2 regions of the Shewanella japonica genome follow, and region 1 is predicted to be linked to the other one. Evidence: predicted binding sites of a transcription regulator. Region 1 holds the regulator's gene; the other holds the start of a gene.

Region 1 (8,789 bases):
ATATCACTTCACCTCTGGTGGTGTGGTGAATGAATGGTAAGGTGCTGGGCTGGCAATGGTCCACTCCAGTCCTTCAGCGCCTTCCCAAGGTTTATCAGCCGCTTTCTCGCCACCTTTGACACATTTAATCACTACGGCTAAGAAAATTAGCTGTGATAAGCCAAATGCGAACCCGCCGATTGAGACAATTTGATTAATATCAGCAAATTGAATGGCGTAATCTGGAATTCGGCGAGGCATGCCTGCTAATCCTAAAAAGTGCATCGGGAAAAACAGCACATTGACTGAAATCACGCTACACCAAAAATGCCAGCGCCCTAGGGTTTCGCTATACATATGGCCAGTCCATTTTGGTAACCAATAATAGGCAGCAGCCATAATAGAGAACACCGCTCCAGTCACCAGTACATAGTGGAAATGCGCCACCACGAAATAAGTATCATGGTATTGGAAATCAGCAGGTGTTATCGCCAGCATCAATCCTGAAAAACCACCAATGGTAAAGAGAATAATAAAGGCAATCGCAAATAACATAGGGGTTTCGAACGTGATTGAACCACGCCACATCGTTGCTACCCAGTTAAATACTTTTACTCCTGTCGGCACCGCAATTAACATGGTGCAGTACATGAAAAACAGTTCAGCAAATACTGGCATCCCTGTGGTAAACATGTGATGCGCCCAAACCAAGAAGGATAAAATCGCAATACTGGACGTGGCGTAAACCATCGAAGCGTAGCCAAACAACTTTTTACGACTAAAGGTTGGAATAATGGCCGAGATAATCCCGAACGAAGGCAAAATCATGATGTAGACTTCAGGGTGACCGAAGAACCAGAAAATATGCTGGAACATGACGGGATCACCGCCACCTGCGGCATCAAAGAAACTGGTACCAAAGTATTTATCGGTTAATACCATGGTAACCGCACCTGCAAGTACGGGCATCACCGCAATCAGCAAGAATGCAGTAATGAGCCATGTCCATACAAATAATGGCAACTTCATCCAAGTCATGCCTGGTGCACGCATATTAACAATGGTCACGACCACGTTAATTGCGCCCATAATCGAACTGATCCCCATGATATGCACCGAGAAAACAAATAGTGCAGTGCTATCAGGGCTATAGGTAGTTGATAGCGGTGCATAGAAAGTCCAGCCAAAGTTAGGGCCGCCGCCTTCCATAAACAGCGAACTCAACAGAATCGCGAAGGCAAATGGTAAGATCCAAAAGCTCCAGTTATTCATTCGAGGCAGTGCCATATCAGGTGCACCAATCATCATTGGGATCAGCCAGTTGGCTAACCCTGTGAAGGCAGGCATGACGGCACCAAATACCATAATAAGACCGTGTACTGTGGTCATTTGGTTAAAGAAGTTAGGGTCAACTAACTGTAAGCCTGGCTGAAATAGTTCTGCGCGAATGACCATTGCCATCGCACCACCAGTGAGGAACATAATAAAACTGAACCATAAATACATAGAACCAATGTCTTTATGGTTAGTGGTTAATATCCAGCGCATGATGCCTTTTGGCGCGCCATGATGGTGTTCATCATGGCCGTCATGAGAATGTTCATCATGAGCTGGGGTAGTATCTTGTGTAATTGTGCTCATCTGTATCCCTTACTTTCCATGACCAACAACATCGGTGGCTTGAACAGCATCACCAGTATTATTTCCCCAAGCATTTCGCTCATACGTCACAACAGCTGCGAGTTGCTGTGGTGAGAGTATGGAGCTAAATCCTTGCATTGCTGTACCAGGTTGGCCATTGATAACCACTTCAAGGTGTCCTTCAACAGGGCCCATGACTAACGGACTGCCCACTAACGCAGGGAATGCGCCAGGTAAACCTGTACCAGCGGCTTGGTGACATGCAGCACAGCTGCTGAGGTAAACTTGCTCACCCATTGCCATCAGTTCATCCATAGATAAGTCATCCATAACAACGTCAGGTGTTGCTTCTTCAACGACGTCAGCAACCACTTGTTCTACCTCAGGTTGTGTCGCTGGTAATTCAGCAGGCAAAGTGACAGGCGTTGGCTTATCACTTGCTGAGCTTGCATCGCTAGGTGCCCCACCTGAGTTCACATCTGCAGCTTGAACCACATCACCAGAATCATTACCCCAAGCGTTTCGCTCGTAGGTCACAACAGCTGCAATTTCTGTTGCAGTAAGCTGTTTCGCGAAGGCTTGCATAGCAGTACCAGGCTGGCCGTTGACGACAATATCAATGTGGCCAGCAACTGACCCTTTAATGATTGGACTGCCGATAAGAGACGGGAATACACCAGGTAGTCCTGCACCATTTGGTTGGTGACAAGCGGCGCATCGGCCCATGTAAACTTGTTCACCTTGAGCCATCAACTCATCAAAGGTCAAGGTTTGCGACAGTGACGCTTCGGCCGCGGCTTTTGCATCAGCAGTTAGTTGTTTTTGATCTTTTAGCCATTGCTCAAAGTCTGCTTCAGAAACGGCTTCAACTACCACCGGCATGAATCCGTGGTCTTTACCACACAACTCAGCACATTGACCTCGGTAGGTACCAACCTTATCAATCTTGGTCCAAGCTTCATTAATAAAACCTGGGTTAGCATCTTTTTTCACCGCAAATGCAGGAACCCACCAAGAGTGAATCACATCATCTGAAGTCATTAAAAAGCGTACTTTACGATTGATTGGCAGAACGAGGGGCTTATCGACTTCTAGTAGGTAAGTTTCAGTTTTCGTTTCTGTCCCAGTAATTTGATCGGCAGGGGTGGAAAGTAAACTGTAAAACTCGACGTCTTCATTAAAATAGCTGTAATGCCATTTCCATTGAGAGCCGGTTACTTTGATAGTTAACTCCGCATCACTTGGGTCTTCCATAGCAATGAGGGTTTTTGTGGCAGGAATTGCCATACCAATGAGGATAAGAAACGGCACGACAGTCCATGCTATTTCCACTTTGGTACTATCATGGAAATCAGCAGGTACTGCACCCTTTGATTTTCTATGATAAATCATGGAGTAAATCATGATTCCAAATACCACAACACCAATAGCACAACAGATATAAAGAATGATCATATGGAGGTCGTAAACCTTACCACTGATCTCTGTTACCCCTTGGGTCATGTTAAGCGGCATATCAGCCGCTGCAAGTGGCACTGCAAAAAACAGCACCATTAATCCATACAACAATCGCTTCACAAGACTACTCCTCTGCCAATTGCGATTTGCAATAACAACAAGGAAAAGTCACACAGTAATACTCTGCTCTATGCAAACTTTTCTATTCCCGAAAAAGTTTGATCACTTCAAAGTACACGGTGGCAGTGAGTATTAATACTCGATTATTCTATTGGGTTTTGGTGGCCACACTTGTACCTAATACTGAACTTTTCAATTCTTAAATTGACGCTTTTTATTCAAGGCTTTCTATACCGCATGGTACCAGCACAATCTTTACAGCGTTTTATCACTTATGTTCATTTTTACCACTAAGAGAGGTCAATAAATGTTACTCCCTTGTTAACTACATTACTTGGAGATTAAATATTGATCAAGATCACTTTATCATCTAATTTGCTGAAAAAAGGCGCAAAAAAAAGCCCGTCACCGAAATGAAGGGCTTTTTTAGCAAATAGACTTTAGTGAAATGCAGATAAATTCAATTGGGTTGCAGCCACAGGATTACTGGCGTTTAATTGGTCATCACGTAAGTGAGTATTTACATCTTCAATAATGACACCTTGCGCTAAGGCGCTTTTAGCGACTAATTGAATGCGACGATTATCACGAGCATCTAATGGGGTTGTCCATGTAATCACTGCGCTGGATGTACCACTTGTGAGTGCTTTTTCCATTGCCCAAAGTGTTTCGACTTCATCTTTAGTGTGAACCAGTAATACACGGTCCATTCTGACATTGGCGTTCGCTAGAATTTGTTTGTAACCAATGTGAGGCGGATTAATCAGTACAATCCATCGCCCTTGTTGACTTAATACGGCTAACTGGCCGCATAGCTGAGTTAATTCAGTTAACCCTTGGTTAGCTGTTTGTTTGGTTTCGATACCTTGCTTTACTGGCGCAGCTGCTGATGCCATGTCCATCCATAAACCTGGGTGACGTGGTGCATTACCTATTAATGTGTTCATAACCAACCTCCATTACGGATAACGCCAACAGCGAGCCCTTCAATCGTAAGGCTTTGGCATGTTAAATCGACTTTTATCGGCGAGTACTGCTCGTTTTCTGCATGCAGATAAACAACGTTGCCTTTCTTTTCAAAACGCTTCACGGTGACATCATCATCAACACGGGCAACAACGACTTGACCATTTTTAGCTTGCTGCATTTTGTGAACCGCTAATAAGTCGCCTTCAATAATGCCAATATCCTTCATACTGTCGCCACGAACACGTAGTAAGAAATTAGCATTGGGTTTAAACATTTCAGGATCAACTTGAAAGTATTGTTCAACATGTTCTAACGCCAAAATTGGTTCACCAGCCGCAACCTGACCAATCAGTGGTAAGCCTTCTTCGACTTCCTCTTCTTCTTGGACCATACGGATACCGCGAGAGGTACCTGGAATAATTTCAATGCAACCTTTTTTAGCGAGTGCTTTTAAATGTTCTTCTGCAGCATTAGCACTTTTAAAGCCTAATCTAGTGGCAATTTCTGCACGAGTTGGTGGCATACCTGTCTCGGCAATATTGCATTTAATTAATTCTAGAATTTCAGCTTGTCGTGGCGTTAAAGGTCTCATGTTGATTCCTGTTTTTTTATACAGTGACTGTCATTATATACAGTATCTTTGGTCGCGCAAGTATTAACCAACATTTTTTGATGATAAAGCAATAGATATGAATTTTTATCGAAGTTTTTAGTTATTTAAAGATAATTAAATCAGTGGTTTATTTTTTTTGTGGGGCGTCGGTAAATTAGTGTGTTTTATTATTGATGACTCAAGTGAATAAGCCAAAAAGTACTGGATACCGTCTATTTATACAGTACTGTACCTAAATGTTTTGCTACTTACTAAGTGATTGATACTTGATGTTAGAACCAACAAAACTTGCTACTTAAATGTTAACTAGATTTACCGAGGTTAGTGTAACTGAATGATATTCTGGTATCCTATGCGCAATAAATCGTTGTTGATAATGCGAAGACCCATGCTAAAACCAGATTCTATCATTGCTAAATCATTACGTTGGATTCAGAAATTAATGGTACACAGTGTTGTTGTGCCTGAAGATCCGTTCGCTGACCTTAACTTAGATCCTGACAAGCCAGTGGTCTATGTGATGAAAACGGAGTCGCTGAGTGATATTGCTGCCTTACATGAAATGACAGCTAAATATAACTTGCCAAGTCCGTATGAACGGTTAGATGTTGATGGTTTCAATACCCCTAGAATTGTGTGTGTGGAAGGGCGTAAACCCTTGTTTGGTAAGCGCCATAGTAGCGATAAATTTGTAGCAAACTTTACTAAGTTGCTCGAATTACACCAAAAGAACAAAGAACTCGACATCCAGCTTGTTCCTGTAAGCCTATATTGGGGTCGTATCCCTGGTAAAGAAGACGACACCATGACCGCTGCGGTTTTTGAGCGTGAAAACCCAACATGGTTACGTAAATGGTTAATGATTCTATTTTTAGGTCGCCATAACTTCATTCAATTTTCTAATGCCATGTCGCTGCGTTATATGGCTGATGAACACGGCACAGATGTCAGTATTGCGCACAAGCTTATCCGTGTGGCTCGTGTGCATTTTCGCCGTCAACGTAAAGTGATGACGGGGCCTCAGCTTCCTAATCGTCAAGCGATGTTCAATTCGCTGTTAAAGTCAGAATCCATCAAGCGTGCCATTCAAGAAGAAGCCGTTAACAAAAAAATTCCCGAAGAAAAGGCACGTGAAAAAGCCATTGAGTACCTTGATGAAATCGCAGCAGACTATTCGGATAACTTGATTCGTATTGCTGAGCGTTTCTTAACTTGGCTTTGGAACAAGTTATACAGTGGTATTAGCATCAAGAGTGCGGAGCAAGTTCGTAAACTGCATCATGATGGTCATGAAATCGTTTATGTGCCGTGTCATCGAAGCCATATGGATTACTTGTTACTGTCATATATTCTTTATTATCAAGGCATGGTTCCACCGCATATTGCGGCAGGGATTAATCTTAACTTTTGGCCGGCAGGTCCAATGTTCCGCCGTGGTGGTGCCTTCTTTATCCGTCGTAGTTTTAACGGTAATAAGCTTTATACCGCAGTATTCAGAGAGTATTTAGATCAACTATTTGCTAAAGGTTATTCAGTTGAGTATTTCACTGAGGGTGGTCGTTCACGTACTGGTCGTCTACTTGCTCCTAAAACAGGCATGCTAGCGATGACGGTAAACAGCGTATTGCGTGGTATCGAGCGTCCTGTGACCTTAGTGCCAGTGTATCTTGGCTACGATCATGTCATGGAAGTGTCGACTTATCATAAAGAATTAAGCGGTAAGAAAAAGCAAAAAGAATCTGTATGGCAAGTGTTTGGTGCATTGCGTAAGTTGGGTAACTTTGGACAAGGTTACGTTAACTTTGGTGAGCCAATTAACGTGCAGCAGTTCTTAAATCAGCAGTCGCCTGATTGGCGTGAAGAAGTGGCTAAAGATCCTGAACAAAAACCAACGTGGTTAACGCCTGCGGTTAATCAGTTAGCCAATAAAGTGATGACAAACATTAACAGTGCTGCAGCAGCGAGCTCTGTTACGTTAACCAGTATGGTGTTATTAGCCGCTGAACAAAATGCATTAGAGCGCACAGAGCTGGAACGTCAGCTAGATTTATATCTTAAATTGATGAAAGAAGTGCCTTACACTGATTACACCTCAGTAGCTCAAGGCAGTGCTAGTGAATTAGTTGATCAATGTCTATCACTGAAAAAGTTTACTTCGCACACTGATCAAATTGGTGAAATTATTGCGATTGAAGAGTCTTCAGCAATTGCGATGAGCTACTACCGTAATAACATCATCCATTTAATGGCAGTTCCTTCGTTAATAGCGAGTTGCTTGGTGCAATACGAAGAGTTTAATCGTCAAAAAATTCATGAAATCGTTAATGACTTCTACCCGCTACTCAAAGCTGAGTTGTTTATGGGGATTGAAGACTTACCCGCTTATATTGATAGCGTATTAAACTTATTTGTTGAGCAACAGCTTATTTCGGGTACAGACGAGTTTGAACTCAATCAAAGTAATATTACCCAGTTAATGTTATTGTCTGAAACTGTCAGTGAGACATTACAACGTTACGCGATTATCTTTAATTTATTGGCTTATAAACCGGATATTGAACGTTCAGATCTAGAAAGCGCGAGCCACTTATTAGCTCAGCGTTTAGGTGCTTTACACGGAATTACTGCGCCAGAGTTTTATGATAAAAAACTCTACAATAATTTGAGTGTAAAATTAAAAGAATTAGGGCACTTGTCGGGTAATGACAATCAGTTTGCTGTCATCCGAATTCGCGACCATGCCAATGGTATGTTGCGTTTATCTGTTCGTAAAACCATAGTAGATAGCGTCACTATGGAACATGGGTAACCACTAACTTTATGAGTTCAACACAATCACAACCGCACAATAAATCATTATTAGGCGGTGCTATGATTATTGCCGGTACCACAGTCGGTGCCGGTATGTTTTCCCTTCCTGTTGTCAGTGCTGGTATGTGGTTTGGCTATTCCATTGCCATGCTAATCGGTATTTGGTTTTGTATGTTGGTGTCAGGCTTAATGCTACTTGAAACCAACTTACATTTTAAACCTGGCGACAGTTTCGACACGTTAACCAAAGTGACATTAGGCCAATTCTGGCGGATAGTTAATGGGCTTTCCATTACCTTCGTATTATATATTCTGACTTACGCTTATATCAGTGGTGGTGGCTCTATTGTGAACCACACCTTGTCAGGTATGGGCATTCATTTACCACAAAGTATTGCAGGCTTAGTTTTTGCCCTTGTGCTTGCTGCGATTGTGATGATTAGCACTAAAGTGGTCGACCGTATTACGACAGTAATGCTTGGCGGGATGATCATTACTTTCTTTTTAGCCGTCGGTAATTTGCTGATTGATGTGGAAACCGTGAACTTGTTAGTCCCTGACGGACAGGCGAGTTTTGCTCCATATATTTTAGCTGCCATTCCTTTTGGTCTGACAAGCTTTGGCTATCACGGCAATGTGCCAAGCTTAGTCAAGTATTATGGCAAGCAGCCTAATGTGATTATCAAGGCGATTTGTATCGGTACCTTTATCGCGTTAGTGATATACACGTGCTGGTTAATTGCCACCATGGGCAATATTCCTCGTAGTCATTTTAGCGATATTATCGCTCAAGGTGGGAATATGGGCGTATTGGTTGCGGCATTGTCAGATGTGATGTCCAGTGCTTGGCTAAATACCATGTTAACTCTGTTTGCTAATTTGGCCGTTGCGTCATCTTTCTTAGGGGTGACCTTAGGTTTGTTTGATTATTTAGCAGACTTATTTGATTTTGATGAGTCGGCTAATGGCCGAATCAAGACCGCTGCAGTGACCTTTATACCGCCAACCATCTTAGGCTTGTTATTCCCAGATGGTTTTTTGATCGCTATTGGTTTTGCCGCTCTTGCCGCGACAATTTGGGCTGCTATTGTGCCAGCGATGATGGCGTATAAGTCACGTAAAATGTTCCCTGATGAGAATAGCTTTAGAGTTCCTGGTGGTACGCCGTTAGTGGTTGTAGTGATTCTTTTTGGTGTGC
Region 2 (8,789 bases), 2.3 Mb from region 1:
TGATTAAACGCAAACTCAGACACGCAGATGATACTCACTAAAAAATCGAAGGGCGTATTGTCTATATTTTCAGCAGTATTAATTTGATCTGAACGAGGTTTTCAGCTTTAGCCTCAATATTCAGCCTAAAAATAGTTATTTTCTGATTTAGTGTGCTTCAAAGGTGTAAGGTTTGTTTTTGATGGGTAATGGCCTTGTTTGTTATTTGTTGCGCCTGTTGGGTTCGTGGTCGCTGTATACTATCCCGTTTTAATAACTATTCACGTTACTTCTTAATTGTTTTTCAACATTTCATTTAAATACTCACTTAACGACAACTGACCTTTGGGATATCTTGCCAACAGGTTGTGTATTGTGGGGTCAGTAGTTCTCTGCGCATATGCCATTTTCCAGTAATCCCTTGGGCGGCAACAAATATTGAGTCAGTGCCATAGCGCTGGTTAAGCTTATCGCAAACCTGCATGAGTGTCGGATCTTTGGCTGGAGTAAATAAGTCTCCCTGTAAATGCTGTACCGGAGAAAGGTCAATAAGACCAATGCCAATTTTGTAATACCGTGTATTTGGATTAAATAACTGACTCCCTATGGCTGTTGCATAACTAATGAGTTCGCATGTGTCATTGGTCGGAAATGCACAACGATAATGGTATTTAAAACCGGAAGGCTGCTCATCGTATGGAGAGTTTTTGGCAAAAATAAGTAGACTACTGGCTGCTGAACCTTGCTGCCTTGCTTTGGCGGCAGCGATGGCTGCATGTTTACTCAGGGCTTGCAGCAAAGATTCTCTATCAGTGATCCGCTGGCCAACACTGCGGGTGGAAAAAATTTGCTGCTTATCAGCTCTTGCGCTATCCCATCCTTTACATTGCTCGCCATTGAGCTCTCGCACCGTACGTTCTATTTCAATACTAAAATTTTTACGGGCGATCCCAGGCTGTAAGTTCGCTAATGCTAAAGCAGTATGAACCCCCATTGCCTGGAGTTTTTTACCTATTCTTGAGCCGATCCCCCAGACATCGGTGGCTTTCATGTTTGCTAGAATAGCGCGGCGCTCTTCATCGGACTCGATGCAGCAAACACCGTCATACCCAGCAAGCTTTTTGGCTGCGTGGTTGGCCACTTTAGCGAGTGTTAAGGTTTCGCCAATGCCAACACAAACCGCTAAACGCGTTTCTTTCCATACTGCTCTGCGAATAAGAGAGGCGTGATGGCTTAAACATGGAATTGCTGGGTAACTACGCTTAAAAGAGAGAAAAGATTCATCAATACTGTATATGTGCTGTTCGGGGGCGAAGCGACCAATGACATCCATCATGTTATGAGACAAAGAGGCATAAAGCTCATAATTAGAAGAAAGTGCAATAACCCCTAGTTTTTCACATTGATGTTTAACTTCAAAGTAAGGGCCAAATTTACCAATGCCTAATGCTTTAGCTTGACGGTTGGCCGCGACAATACAACCGTCATTATTGGATAGGACAACAATAGGGCGTCCACGCCATTCAGGCCTAAACACTTGTTCTGCGCTGCAATAAAAAGAGTTGGCATCGACTAAGGCATACATGGGTTAACGACCCGACAATATTGGACTTTGACGATGACAACGTATTGAACGGATCACCACACCTTCAACAGTAAAGCTGTCATGTTCTTGAATCAGTACACTATGGTGATTGTCATTTGCTGATAACAATAATCGCCGCTGAGTATCAATTAATTTGCAGACGAAGCAGCCATTATAATTCGCCACAATAACATCGTGATTTTCCACAGTAACATGACGATCGACTATCAAAATGTCTTTATCAAAAATCCCTATCTTTTCCATTGAGTCGCCGCTGGCTTGACCAATAAATGTTGCGCTTGGGTGTTCAATTAGTAGCTCATCTAAACTGAGTGGTAGCTGTCGATATTCAGCAGCAGGGGACTCAAAACCTGTAATGCCAGCACTGGCAAAAATAGGGATCACATTCATAAATCTCACATCACAAAAAATAACTGTATATTTATACAGTATTATAGTGCTCCCCGTAAAATTGGCAATAATTTATCTAGTTTTGGCGGTTTTTTGAACGAAGCGTGCGTTTGCGAACGGATTTTAGCTAGGAGCGACAGAGGTCATATTGATAAGTGAGTAATAGGTGTAGCGACTTGATAAATAAACAGGTCAAGTTGTAGAAAATACTGCCAGCTTGAGAAGTTAACTTTCTGTTCAGCTTAGGTTTAGCAAAATTCATTACTATAACAGTCAGATAATGATTATTTACTGTCGCTTAATAATATGAAATATGTGCCTTCTAGTTGTTCTTTGTCTTAATGAGGCGCGAAATGGTAACTAATGCGTCAGTGAGATGGATAAGATAGTGTCAATTAACCGGGCACATAATTGATTAAATCGGAGTGAGTATGAAAAAGTTAAAAACGATTACTGCATTTATTGCATTCAGTTTATTTTCAGTGGCTGCTAATGCCAGTTTTTCAACTCAGCAATCTGTGGTCATTCAAATAGACCAATCTATTGCCAATATCGATAGCGCTGTAAGCTGCTCAATAATTTACTCGCATACACCGTTAGCGTCAGAAGCAGACTTTTATAAAGGCATGGTTTACGAGAACTATTCTAACCTAGTTGAGCAATTAGTATTAACAGGTCAGACAGAACAACAAGCAAGGCAAATTGCGATGGAAAAGGTTGTGAGCCAAGCTACGCATATGGAAACCTTAATAAAAGAGCAAAAAGCCGATGGCAACAAGGCGCAATTCACTCAGTTATTAAAAACCACAGCAGTGCAAAACCAGTGTGTTCACTATGCTAGTAATAACTAGTTAACGGTTTATTATCAATATCGGTGGTAATAACCATACGAATAAAAATATACCCGGTCACCACAATTGGTGACCGGGTATATTTATTTAGCAGTGCCCTTATTTAATAGGGTGCTAAGTAAATCGTTAATGCAGTGAAGAGACTATTTTATCCTGATTAAAGCCCCTGATAAGCGTTCCATTAACTTGCAATAAAGGGATCCCTTGGCCGTTTAATGCTTGATAACGTTCATTAGCAGCGAAAGATTTCTCAATATCAAACTCTTGATAAGCAATGCCATTATCGTCAAAAAAGATACGTGCCTTTTGGCAGTACTTGCACCAAGCTGTTGCATACATAATAACTTCATTACTGGCGGCATAGGTGGCACGGATAGGCTCGACCGGTGATTGATTCCAGTGTTGGTAAGCGGCGTAAAGGACCAACAACACAAATAGCTTTTTCAATGAATACCTTCCATGGGCTCAATGGGCTTAAAAAATAATCGTAATTATATAAATATCGGGATGAAAATTAAACCGCTATTTCAATATGTCTAAATAAGCGATTACGAATAAATAAAGTGGGGATAAGGCAGTATTTATCTAGTGAATGTGAGCAATTAAATCATGCCGGATTCATATCTCTTTTAAGGATATTTTTTGCGGCAACGATATCAAATAAAAGCACTTTAAAATCAGTAGTGTGATTCGCATCAAATTAGCCTGTGACAGATTGTCGCACTGTCTACGCTTCTGATTGAGCAAAGCGAATTAATCTGCGAAAACGTTCATAGATAAATAATAAATGGACGTTGTAATGAAATTTAATACTTCAATTTTAGCTGCGCTGATTGCGGCAACATTAACGCCAAACTTGGCAATAGCAGATCATACTACAAAGACCTGTGATGGCGAGCAATGCGATGATTATATCGTTGTCACGGGTGAATTAATGAAAGAGCCATCTAAGGTTACTACCGATCCAAAGAAACCTCGCTTACCTTTACCTGCATACGATGGCGCAGGTTTCTTGAAAACGATACCAGGCTTTAGCATTAGTCGTAAGGGCGGCGCTGGTGGCGACCCTTCTTTGCGAGGAATGGGGGGATCACGGGTCAGTATTGTTGATGATGGCCAACATGTTTACGGTACCTGCGGTGGCCGTATGGATCCTCCAACCGCATATATTTATCCTGAAGCCTATGACGCCATTACTGTCATTAAAGGACCGCAAACGGTTAAATATGGTCCAGTGGGCTCAGCCGGAACCGTTTTATTTGAAAAAGAGCGCCATAGCTTTGTAGAAAAAGACATGGAAGGCCGATTGAGTATGACAGGCGGCAGCTTTGGCCGAGAAGACTATTTGGTTGAAATGAAAGCCGGCACTGAGACGCATTATATTGACTTTGATATGAATAAATCCAAAAGCGATCACTATGAAGATGGCGATGGAAACACAATACAATCAAGTTATGATCGCAGTAATGTCAATGTGGCGCTTGGATGGACACCAGATGAAGATACCGTTGTTGAATTGGCCTATGGCAGTTCAAGTGGTGAAGCTGAATATGCAGACAGAGCAAATAAAGCACGCCAAATTGACAATGAAAACTTAACGCTTTTGGCGAAACGAGACGTTAACTCAACATGGTTAAACAACGTCGAATTTCAATTTTATTCCAATGAAAACGATCACATCATGGATCAATTTGATCAAGGAGTAAATGCTGGTACCAATGTGCGCCGTGAGACCACAGGAGGGCATCTTTGGTTGGATCTAGCGTTGAGTGATAAGTGGGAAATCCTAATCGGTATCGATTATATGGACAGTGCGCATGAAGGCAGAAGCATAGACAAAGAGTTGGATAATGGCCTTGATGATCTATTGGCTAAGCCTTTTAACAAAAACATGAGCTATGAGAATATCGGCGTGTTTGTTGAAGCCAATTACGATATCAGTTATGCGACAAGCCAAGGGAAAATTTTAACAGGGTTGAGATTGGATCAATGGGATACCGAGTTACATGTGGGCCAAAAAGGTCAGCGAGAGGATGATCTTGTCAGTGGTTTTATTCGTTACGAGCACATGTCTGGTCACAGTCAGTACTATGCAGGTATTGGCCGTGCTGAGCGCATTCCTGATTACTGGGAGTTTATGAAAGCTGATGATAGCAATATGGCCATTAAGGCATTTGATTTAGAACCTGAAAGAACGACCCAGCTTGATGTCGGTTGGATATATCAAAATGATTATGAAATCTCGACGGCATTTTATTATGGCAAGGTCGACGATTATATTTTAATTGATTCAAATGGGGCTAAAACATCTGCCTACAATGTTGATGCGACCATTTGGGGTGGTGAACTTGGTGTAATGTACCCCTTTAATGAACAATGGTCTGCACAAACGACGGTTAGCTACAGCCATGGCGACAATGACACCGCCGATACACCTCTTGGACAAATCTCGCCATTAGAAGGGCGTTTATCAGTTAACTATGAATCGAATAATTGGACTGCTGGACTATTTTGGCGTCTTGTTGCAGCGCAAGATAGAGTTGCAGTAGGACAAGGCAATATATCGGGCCAAGATTTGGGTGAAAGTAGTGGCTTTGGCACCTTGTCGGTAAATGGATCATGGAAGCATGATGACCTATTAGTCAGCTTTGGTGTTGAGAACCTGTTTGATCTAACCTACGCAGAACATATTAGTCGTTCAGGTGCAGGCAATGATATTCCTGGCAGTGAACCATTGTTTCAAGTTAATGAACCAGGTCGGACAGCTTGGGTTAAAGTGGATTACACTTTTTAAACGAAAGTCGCCTTAACCAAAGATAAAAAAGGTTCAGCATAAGCTGAACCTTTTTGTTAGTACATCTATTATTAAGTCATTGTTTAGTCATTCACTTCTTGGACATTAATAACAAGTTGCTCCCAGTTACGTTGGTTATCAATGTCAAACTGTGCGCCTTGTTCATCAGCCCAAGTAAATCGTGTAATTGCAGAAGTTTTACTGGTTGCTTGATACAACCAATAAGCTTCGGCCTTGAGTGCGTCTTCAATTGATTTATCAATAGACTCATACACAGTTTGCTTACATGCATTGATAGACTCTGCAGGAAATTGTGCAATACGTCTTGCAAGATTTTCTACGTATTCACCTATCTCATCTGGCTCAAGCGCTTTATTGATAGTGCCGTATGCTTCTGCTTCATCTGCAGTAAAATCACGTGCGCTAAGAATGATTTCAAGGGCTCTGCCAAGTCCTGCTTGTCTTGCCATTCGAGAAGCGCCACCACCACAAGGCAAAATACCCATGCCAACTTCCATTTGCATAAACTTGTATTTGCCGCGGGCAGCAAAACGCATATCACAAGCTAATGCAAACTCATGTCCTCCACCACGAGCAAAGCCTTCTAATTTCGCGATGGTTGCTTGTGGTAAACGACTGATACGCTCTAATACAGATTGTAGGTCGAGTAATTTCGCTTCGTCACGCGATACAGCATCCTTAGACATGTCTCTAAGTAAGTTGGTATCGTAATGACATACCCAAATTTCAGGATGAGCAGATTGAAACACCACGACTTTTATTTCTCTATCACGTTCAAGACGCAACGCTAAACTGTTTAAATCTGCTAGCATCTCTTGCCCTTGAACATTCACAGGGGGAAAATCGATAGTAACCCATGCAATTCCATTGTCTTTTTTCACATTAAAAGTTGTAAAGTTCTTATATTCCATTGTTGATGTCCTTGTAATGTCCTAGCATGAATGAATTATGTGGCTGAATAACACTTGGTTATCATCTGGTTCACATTCATAAAAAGTAGGCGATTGACTCTGCTAAGTGAATCCGAATTATTGATAAAGAGAATTTAGTATTTCTATTAACTAAATTAGGGCTATCTGGTGTTGTATTTGCTTAATCGGTCATTTAAGAATAAAAGTTTGGGATGGGCAGCTGTCACATGGCGAGTTGTAGAAGAAGGTTAAATAGGAACAAATAAATATGGACACAGAGAGCTTACGTCTATTTGTTAAGGTTGCAGAGTCATTAAGTATTAGTGCTGCTGGCAGAACCTTAGGAATATCCCCAGCCATTGCGTCTGCAAGGTTATCAAAACTTGAGAATCAATTAGGTACAGACCTATTACATCGCTCTACAAGGAAAGTGTCGTTATCAACAGAAGGCGAAGGCTTCTTGCCATATGCGAAAGAGATTTTAGTACAGCAAGATGCAGCCATGGCTGCCATTGGCAGTGAAATTAATGAAGTGAAAGGGTTACTAAGATTTACCGCATCAAATACCTTTGCACAATTGTATATTTTACCGGTTCTACCTGAGTTTTTAGCTAAGTATCCAGAGTTAGATTTAGAGCTGAGGTTGAGTGATACTGAAGTGAACCTGATAGAGCATGGCATAGACTTAGCGCTAAGAAACACAGAGGCGAAAGACAGTGGCTTAAGAGCACGCAAGTTAGCCGATGACCAACGTATTTTATGTGCATCACCCGACTATATCGCGGCGCATGGCACATTAGACACGCCCAAAGATTTAGTAGACCATCAGTTAATTGTATTTAAAGATGCTAAAGGCCGTAAACTGATTAGTGCCGTACAAGACGACCAGAACGAATATGTGTTTCCGCCGGTAAATGGCCGAATTAGATTGAATTGCGATGACGGTACCAGCATGAAGTTAGCGACTGTGGCAGGAGCTGGGATATCAATGAATTCTTATTGGAGCGTGGCTGAAGATATAAAGCAAGGAAGCTTGGTTAGAATATTGCCCGATTATAACGTCGATGATCATACAGCTATATGGCTGGTATACCCTAAGGCCAATGCGTTAAGCGCTAAGGTGAGGGTATTTATTGACTTTTTAGTTGAAAAACTAGGAGCTGCGGACTGGGATAATAGTTAATACAGATCCTATCTCTGCAATTATGTTAGCGACTAAGTCAACGCTAACCTAACCTCAGTCAAAACCAGTACACCGCTTGTAAAAAGCGGTGCCGACCTATTTTAACGAAAGTGTCATTAATCGTTTTTTATAAAATCAAAAATGTTTTCATTAAATCTTTAAAACGGTTATTACACTCTGACTAATTGTATTGGAAAACTTTGATTTGCATTCCATTGTCCAACATAAATATTGTCATCATCGTCGATACATAAGCCATGACAATGACGAAACACATCCCAACTGGTATGCATAGGTTGAAGTTCACCGTTTACATACTCAGGCTGAGCCCCCCCAAGATTAGCGACGACTTGATTGTGTTTATCAAATACACTGATGAAACCAGAGTTATCTGCATTTGTACCATTAATATGTGACCAACATACAGGCGCGAAAAAATGCTCTCCCTTAAAAACGGGTCCGCCTATATAGGCACCTGGAACACTGATAGTATTAAGGTAATCTCCAGATAGAGAATATTGTTTTAATGCATGTTCAGCCCTAGAACTTATCAGCAGTGTCGGGGAAGCATCAGTATGAGAGCTTGATACGAGTCGCTTATCAATGGCAATGCCATGGGTGTTTTGTAAATTTAAACGTGTATCAAGATTATCATGTCCGCCCCAATACCGAATAAACTGACCATTGCTGTCATATTGCAGTACATAATCAGAGCCATAGCCGTCAGTAATATATAAATCGCCATTATCAGCGATCGCGATATCAGTGGGACGAAAGGCTTGGTTAGGCTGATAAACGCCAATGGTTTGAGGATGGCTAATCGTATAAACGACTTGGCCTGTTAACGTCAGTTTGGCAATAAAACCAGTCTGAGGGATCACTCTTTCTAAACCATTGGTTGGCGTCCATTGACGGTTAATGACCCAGCCACAATCAACTACATATAAAAAGTCTTCACCATTTTCATGGTTTATCTTTATTGCATGAGCTCCCGGAAATTGTCCGCCCCAAGCATCAATTAATTTGCCGTCTTTATTGTAAATAATAATATTAT

What was found. The regulator LexA, encoded in region 1, represses DNA repair genes until DNA is damaged. The targets are predictions, from matches to a motif close to TACTGTATNNNNATACAGTA.
Region 2: the regulator LexA is predicted to act here: its motif matches at 1,997-2,016, upstream of SJ2017_RS10690 (LexA family protein).

What each region holds. Positions count from the first base shown of each region.
Region 1 is NZ_CP020472.1:227,981-236,769, forward strand. Features, by position in the region: gene SJ2017_RS00975 (cytochrome c oxidase assembly protein) at 1-2, opposite strand, end outside; gene ctaD (cytochrome c oxidase subunit I) at 4-1,620, opposite strand; gene coxB (cytochrome c oxidase subunit II) at 1,630-3,198, opposite strand; gene SJ2017_RS00990 (cell division inhibitor SulA) at 3,639-4,145, opposite strand; gene lexA (transcriptional repressor LexA) at 4,142-4,759, opposite strand; gene plsB (glycerol-3-phosphate 1-O-acyltransferase PlsB) at 5,169-7,589, shown strand; gene mtr (tryptophan permease) at 7,601-8,789, shown strand, end outside.
Region 2 is NZ_CP020472.1:2,505,463-2,514,251, reverse strand. Features, by position in the region: gene SJ2017_RS10700 (YgjV family protein) at 1-38, opposite strand, end outside; gene SJ2017_RS10695 (Y-family DNA polymerase) at 308-1,564, opposite strand; gene SJ2017_RS10690 (LexA family protein) at 1,568-1,975, opposite strand; gene SJ2017_RS10685 (hypothetical protein) at 2,407-2,826, shown strand; gene SJ2017_RS10680 (glutaredoxin family protein) at 2,953-3,273, opposite strand; gene SJ2017_RS10675 (TonB-dependent copper receptor) at 3,626-5,620, shown strand; gene SJ2017_RS10670 (enoyl-CoA hydratase/isomerase family protein) at 5,704-6,552, opposite strand; gene SJ2017_RS10665 (LysR family transcriptional regulator) at 6,821-7,735, shown strand; gene SJ2017_RS10660 (NHL repeat-containing protein) at 7,906-8,789, opposite strand, start outside.